DNA from 2 places in the Erwinia sp. Eh17-17 genome. Region 1 is predicted to be linked to the other one. Evidence: predicted binding sites of a transcription regulator. Region 1 holds the regulator's gene; the other holds the start of a gene.

Region 1 (3,420 bases):
AAATGTTTCACTGAGCAAACCAGGTTCCGTTACGCCAGTGCCGCCGCCAGATCGCCCACAGCGTCACTCCACGCAGCACCAGGAACAGCGTAATCGCCAGCCACAGCCCATGGTTACCCAGCCAGGGAACGCTGCACAGCGTGAGCCCAAAGCCGAGTGCTGCAATAGCCATGCTGTTACGCATTTCACTGGCGCGGGTGGCACCAATGAACATCCCATCCAGTAAGTAACAGCCGACGCCTGCCAGCGGCATCAGCACCTGCCAGCCTAAATACTGATCGGCAAGCTGGCGCAGCGGCGCAAGGGAAGTCAACAGCGCGACAATCTGTGCGCCCCACAGGGCATAGAGCAGTGAAAAACCCAGCGCCACCGCCAGCGCCTGTCGACAGGCGGCATGCCAGACGCTGAGAAGCTGCTGGCTGTTGCGCGCCCCGTAGGCTTCGCCAGAGCAGGCTTCGACCGCATAGGCAAAGCCGTCCAGCGCATAGGCGGTAAAGGTAAGAAACATCAGCAGCACGGCATTGACCGCCACAATATCGTTGCCCAGCCGCGCACCAAAAATGGTCAGTGATGCGAAACAGATTTGCAGCAACAGTGAACGCAGCATGATATCGCGGTTGAGGCGCAGCAGGCGCCCGAGGTCTCCGCGCCAGGCTCCGAGCATCAGCCGGAGTGACAGACCGCGCAGCACCATGACCCGCCACACCAGCAGCAGGCCGACAATCAGGCTGACATACTCAGCGATGGCAGTAGCCGCCGCAGCCCCCTGTACGCCCCACTTCAGGCCAATCACGAACCACAGATCGAGCAGGATGTTCACCAGGTTGCCGACCACCAGCAGGATCACCGGGGCCCGGGCGTACTGCACGCCGAGCAGCCAGCCCAGCAGTACCAGATTTGCCAGCGTCGCCGGCGCACTGAGCCAGCGTACCTGCATAAACAGCGCGGCCTGGTGCAGGACATCATCGCTTCCGCCCGTTACGCTCAGTGCCAGATGAGTGAGCGGCTGTTTAAACAGAATAAACAGCAGTCCTGCGCATAGCGCCAGCAGCAGCGGCTGCATCAGCCCACGGGCCAGTGCCTGCCGGTCATTGGCACCAAAAGCCTGCGCCGTCAGCCCGGTTGTGCTCATACGTAAAAACAGCAGCAGCATAAACAGGAAGCTGGTGATGGTAGTGCCAATGGCGACGCCGCCCAGATAAGTCGGGCTGTCGAGATGGCCGATAACAGCAGTATCCACCAGGCCGAGAAGCGGCACGGTGATATTAGACAGGATCATGGGCAGCGCCAGCCGCCAGAGGTTTTTATCCGCAGAGGTAAGCAGTTTCATCACAGTCCATCATGGTTAAAACCAACAACGGATATTAATACGCGCCGCAGGTGCGGCGCGCATAATTTAGCGGGGAGTAACGTTTACAGCCAGTTGCCGTTTCGTATCACGCCGACGGCAAGACCTTCGATGGTCAGCGTCTGCTGACGCAGGTCAACGATGATAGGTTTGAAATCCGGGTTTTCCGGCAGCAGTTGCACCGTGTTACCCTGCCTTTTCAGGCGTTTTACCGTCACTTCGTCGTCAATGCGCGCCACTACGACCTGGCCGTTGCGCACCTCTTCCGTTTTGTGTACCGCTAACAGGTCACCGTCCATAATGCCGATATCTTTCATCGACATGCCGCTAACGCGCAGCAGGAAATCGGCACCCGGTTTAAACAGGTCAGGGTCAACCTTATAGTGGCCTTCGATATGCTGCTCTGCCAGCAGGGGTTCACCCGCTGCGACCCGACCAATCAATGGAAGACCTTCTTCTTCTTCCATCATCAAACGGATACCGCGAGACGCGCCGGAGACGATCTCAATCACGCCTTTACGCGCTAAGGCCTTCAGGTGTTCTTCAGCCGCATTCGGGGAACGGAAACCAAGCTGCGTGGCGATCTCTGCGCGCGTCGGTGGCATACCAGTTTGATTAATATGGTCGCGAATCAGGTCGTAAACCTGCTGCTGCCTTGCCGTTAGTGCTTTCATCCCGCCCCCTGGTTGTTTATACAGTCGACTGTGAGTATATACAGGTATTTAGACATTGAAAACCTAAACTTGGGCGAAATGCCGTTTGTCGCGATTTTTGGAAAATTCATCGCAAATGTGGCACTAACAGCATGATCCAGACAAAAATTGCCAGCAAGATAGTTAACAGCACGGCGGCGGAGGCCATATCTTTTGCCCGTCCGGCCAGAGGGTGAATTTCACTGCCGATGCGGTCAACCACCGCTTCGACGGCGCTGTTTAATATTTCTACAATAATAATCATCACCACCGAGCCAATTAACAGCACCCGCGTAATGGCATCGACGTCCAGCCAGCAGGCCACGGCTATGGCAATAATTACAGCAACCGCTTCCTGGCGGAAAGCCGCTTCATGCTGCCACGCGGCGCGAAGGCCTTGCCACGAGTATCCGGCAGCTTTTACGATTCGAGTCAGTCCGGTGACATTATTTGCCATAATCAGGGAACCCTTTGAGAAGTTTAACGTCAATGAGTGGAACTACAGGTTTTTCAACACCACAGATTCTGTTGGCGCTTTCTGGTATGCTTGCGGCGCTTTGCTAACAAGAGGCTTCATGTTGTCTATGTCAGGTTGGCGTAAATTATATTATAACTTATTGAATCTACCAGTTAAATTTCTGGTAAAAAGTAAGGCAATCCCGTCTGAACCGGTTGCCGAACTCGGGCTTGATACGTCGCGCCCTATTATGTATGTGCTGCCTTATGATTCAAAGGCCGATCTCCTCGCGCTTCGTGAGCAGTGCCGCAAAGAAGACCTTCCCGATCCTCTGGAACCGCTGGAGATCGACGGTACGGTATTGCCACGTCATGTGTTTATCCATGATGGCCCGCGCGTGTTTCCCTATTTTGTCCCGAACGTGCAGTCGGTCAAACTGTTCCACGAATATCTGGACCTGCACCGTAATCATCCTGAACTGGATGTGCAGATGGTCCCGGTCTCGGTGATGTTTGGCCGTGCGCCCGGTCGCGAGGTTCAGGGTGACGAACAGCCGCACCTGCGGATGCTCAACGGCATCCAGAAGTTCTTTGCGGTGATCTGGCTGGGTCGTGACAGCTTTGTGCGCTTCTCTCCGATGGTCTCACTGCGCCATATGGCCACGGAGCACGGTACGGATAAGATTATTGCGCAGAAGCTGGCCCGCGTGGCGCGTATGCACTTTGCCCGTCAACGTCTGGCGGCTGTCGGCCCTCGTCTGCCGGTCCGTCAGGATCTGTTCAATAAACTGTTACAGTCCAAAGCGATCGCCAAAGCGGTCGATGATGAAGCGCGCAGCAAGAAAATCTCCATTGAAAAAGCCCAGCAGAATGCCGTTGAGCTGATGGAAGAGATCGCCGCCGACTTCTCCTACGAAGCGATTC
Region 2 (3,420 bases), on a different contig from region 1:
ACCGGACCGTCATCCACCAGATCGTCCATCGGGGAGAAATCAAACGCCCCCGCCGTATCAAGCGTAAAGGTCGGGCTGCTGCTTTTCGGTTCATCCCTGTAGCGATGTTGCTGCTGTTCGGCAAACTGACGGGCCAGAGCCGCCTGCTGCAGAGCCTCTTCGTCTTCGGCAGCAAATTCTTCACCGTAACGCTGCTGTTCCCTCTCCAGGAAGGCCTCGCGCAGTTGAGCCTGTTCGGCATCCTCCTGCTCTTCAGCCGTGGCTGTCGGCAAGGGAGCATCAACGTTGGCACTCTCAGGCTGACGTGAGTCCTGCTCTTTGGCTTTTTCTTCGGCTATACGCTGAGAAGGCAGTTTAATCCCGTAGGAAGCCAGTTCGCGGCGAGTAGGTAGCTTGACCGGATTCGGACGCGGCAGTTCAGGCCCAATCCCCTGCTTAACCTGCGGGTTGAGATCCTCCCCGCTGGTGGCGGTAAAGCCCGGCATAAAGGGTGTATTACTGCTGGCTGACTGTGCCACCGCACCAATAGCGGCTCCTGTCGCAGCCGCCGCCACAGAGGCCGGATGAGAAGCGTGAGGCGTAGAAAAATCAAATGGCGATGCCGACGATGTCTCCTGCCAGTTGCCCATTTTCGGCCCGTCATCTTCATCCACCGGCACCGAAGGTGCTGGCGTCTGGACTTCAGCGGGAACTTCAAAACGGTACAGCGACGGCTGCGGTGCAGCGACCGGCACGGCGGGCTGGAGTTCAGCCGCAGCAGAGGCGGCCTGAGCGGGCGCAACCGCAACAGCGGCGGGCTGTGCAGACGCAACGGCGACAGCGGCAGGCTGTGCGACGGACGCCGCCGGGCTGAGGGCCGGTTTAGCCAGTAGCGGATCGTCCTCTTCATCTTCCGCATACAACGGCTGCGGACGGGTCAGGAGGACGTCATCATCATCGTGCGACGCTGGAGCCACGGCGCGTTTGACTACCGGCGCGTCAACGTCTTCATCGTATTCGTCTTCTTCGTGCCATTTTTCATCGGCGCGTGAGCGGTTGCTGGCAAAGGTCAGGACCCCCATCACCACACCGCCAATTTTTTCCGCAATCGTCAGCCATGACCAGCCAGTGTAGAGCGTCAGCCCTGCCGCCCAGATACACAGCAGCGTCAGCGTGCCGCCCGGACCGCTGAAATACGGCGCCATCGCATTGCTTAACAGGCTGCCAATCACGCCGCCCGATGCGAAATACCAGATATCATCGGCATTCAGTGCAGCGAGACCACAGGACGTCACGACCAGGGCCAGGACGCCAATCATGCGTAACGCCACAGCAAAATAGTCGACGTAGTCCTGGACATGGCGCTGGCTGAAGGTGATCCAGCACAAACCTAAAATCACCGGAGGAAGGGCGTACGCCATCACGCCAAAAATGAAGAATAGCGTATCGGCAAGCCAGGCCCCCACCCCACCACCAATATTGTGGATAGGCTCGTGCCAGGCGGTTTGTGACCAGCTGGGATCGGAAGGGTTGAAGCTCACCAGCGCCACCATCAGATAGATGGCGAAAAGAGCAACAACAATCAACAGTGCTTCGAGCAGGCGACGCCCACTGCTTAACGGTTGTAACGAAACGTCTTTATCTTCTGTGTATTCCTGGCTCAAGAGTACTCTCCAGGTGCCCGTAAACTATGAAGGTAACAGCGCCGGGCATGCCCGGCGCTTGACCTGTATGAATTCACAGGAGTGTACCGAAAACTAACAGGTTTTGCACCTGCCCTGTGTTACCGGGTTTTAATTACTAACCGGTTACTTTGTTTCACTTCTTCCATCACCACGTAGGTACGGGTATCGTTCACACCCGGCAGACGTAGCAAGGTTTCACCGAGCAATTTACGGTAGGCAGACATATCTGGAACGCGCGTTTTCAGCAGATAGTCAAAATCACCGGAAACAAGGTGACACTCTTGAGTTTCCTCAAGTTTTTGCACAGCGGCGTTAAATTGCTCAAACACATCCGGCGCACCACGATTCAGAGTAATCTCAACGAATACCAGTAACGATGCATCCAGATAGTGCGGGTTCAACTGCGCAGTGTAACCGAGAATAAAGCCCTGTCGCTCCAGACGGCGAACGCGCTCAAGGCACGGCGTCGGTGATAACCCCACACGCTTAGAGAGTTCAACGTTCGAAATTCGTCCATCCTTCTGCAACTCATTCAGGATATTGCGGTCGATTCTGTCGAGGTCTTTACCCGGTCGTTTTTTATTGTCTACCATTATTATTGTCTCTCTTAAAATCCTTCCCTTTACCTGCCATACCCTGAACGAGATCAATGTAACAGGGTTGATCTAAGTGAAGACATCGAGCCTGTCGCGAGATTAAACGCACCATCTGCATGACGCATGTTGTCTGTCCACACCATGCGTCATTCCAAATAACAGACTGAGTAAATCCGGTGATAAACGCAAAATTCGGGATGAAACCCTGCCTTGCGCTTTCAGAGATACTCTGCTTCCCATAATGTTTTCGCAAAAGCGCAGCCGATTGTCAAAGCAAAACAAATAAAATCAGTACAACATGCCAAAGCAGAGGCTGTCTGACTGTTTTTAAATGACAATTTTATCGATAAAATCCCTGAAAATTCGCACGAAGTGCCTTTTTATCCTCTTGCTATTTCCCTCTTCAACCGACGATTGGTAAAACCTTTTTCATTAATTGTTAACAAAATCGCAGAAACCTTTTTTTGCCCCGCCAAATTCCCTACAATCCGGGTATCTGTTTGCCAGTTAATTAATGAGGGTCTCATGGGTACGGCTAAACACAGTAAGTTACTGATTCTGGGTTCGGGTCCGGCTGGCTATACTGCCGCCGTGTACGCCGCCCGCGCTAACCTGAATCCGGTGCTGATCACCGGTCTGGAAAAAGGCGGTCAGCTGACCACCACCACTGACGTGGAAAACTGGCCGGGAGATGCCAACGAGCTGACCGGGCCACTGCTGATGGAACGTATGCACGAACATGCGGTAAAATTTAATACTGAGATCATTTTCGATCATATCCACAGTGTTGATTTGCAGAACCGTCCGTTCCGCCTGACCGGTGACGAAGGTGAATACACGGCGGATGCACTGATTATTGCTACCGGTGCCTCGGCACGTTATCTCGGCCTGCCTTCAGAAGAAGAGTTCAAAGGTCGCGGTGTATCAGCCTGCGCCACCTGTGACGGTTTCTTCTACCGTAACCAGAAGGTCGCTGTGATTGGCGGCGGTAATACTGCGGTTGAAGAAGCACTCTACCTGGCGAACATTGCTGCTGAAGTGCATCTTATTCACCGCCGTGACAGCTTCCGTGCAGAAAAAATCCTGATTGATCGCCTGAACGAAAAAGTGAAAAACGGCAATATCGTGCTGCACACTGACCATACCCTGGATGAAGTACT

What was found. Region 1 encodes LexA, which represses DNA repair genes until DNA is damaged. Its sites were predicted from a motif close to TNCTGTATGTACATACAGNA; they were not measured.
Region 2: a site for LexA is predicted at 1,705-1,724, ahead of ABEH87_RS07085 (DNA translocase FtsK 4TM domain-containing protein). Genes of this name have one in related genera too.

The regions. Positions count from the first base shown of each region.
Region 1 covers NZ_JBDFQT010000014.1:38,757-42,176, reverse strand. The annotation lists gene dinF (MATE family efflux transporter DinF) at 8-1,330, opposite strand; gene lexA (transcriptional repressor LexA) at 1,414-2,022, opposite strand; gene ABEH87_RS20965 (diacylglycerol kinase) at 2,129-2,497, opposite strand; gene plsB (glycerol-3-phosphate 1-O-acyltransferase PlsB) at 2,625-3,420, shown strand, end outside.
Region 2 covers NZ_JBDFQT010000002.1:368,793-372,212, forward strand. The annotation lists gene ABEH87_RS07085 (DNA translocase FtsK 4TM domain-containing protein) at 1-1,643, opposite strand, end outside; gene lrp (leucine-responsive transcriptional regulator Lrp) at 1,763-2,257, opposite strand; gene trxB (thioredoxin-disulfide reductase) at 2,786-3,420, shown strand, end outside.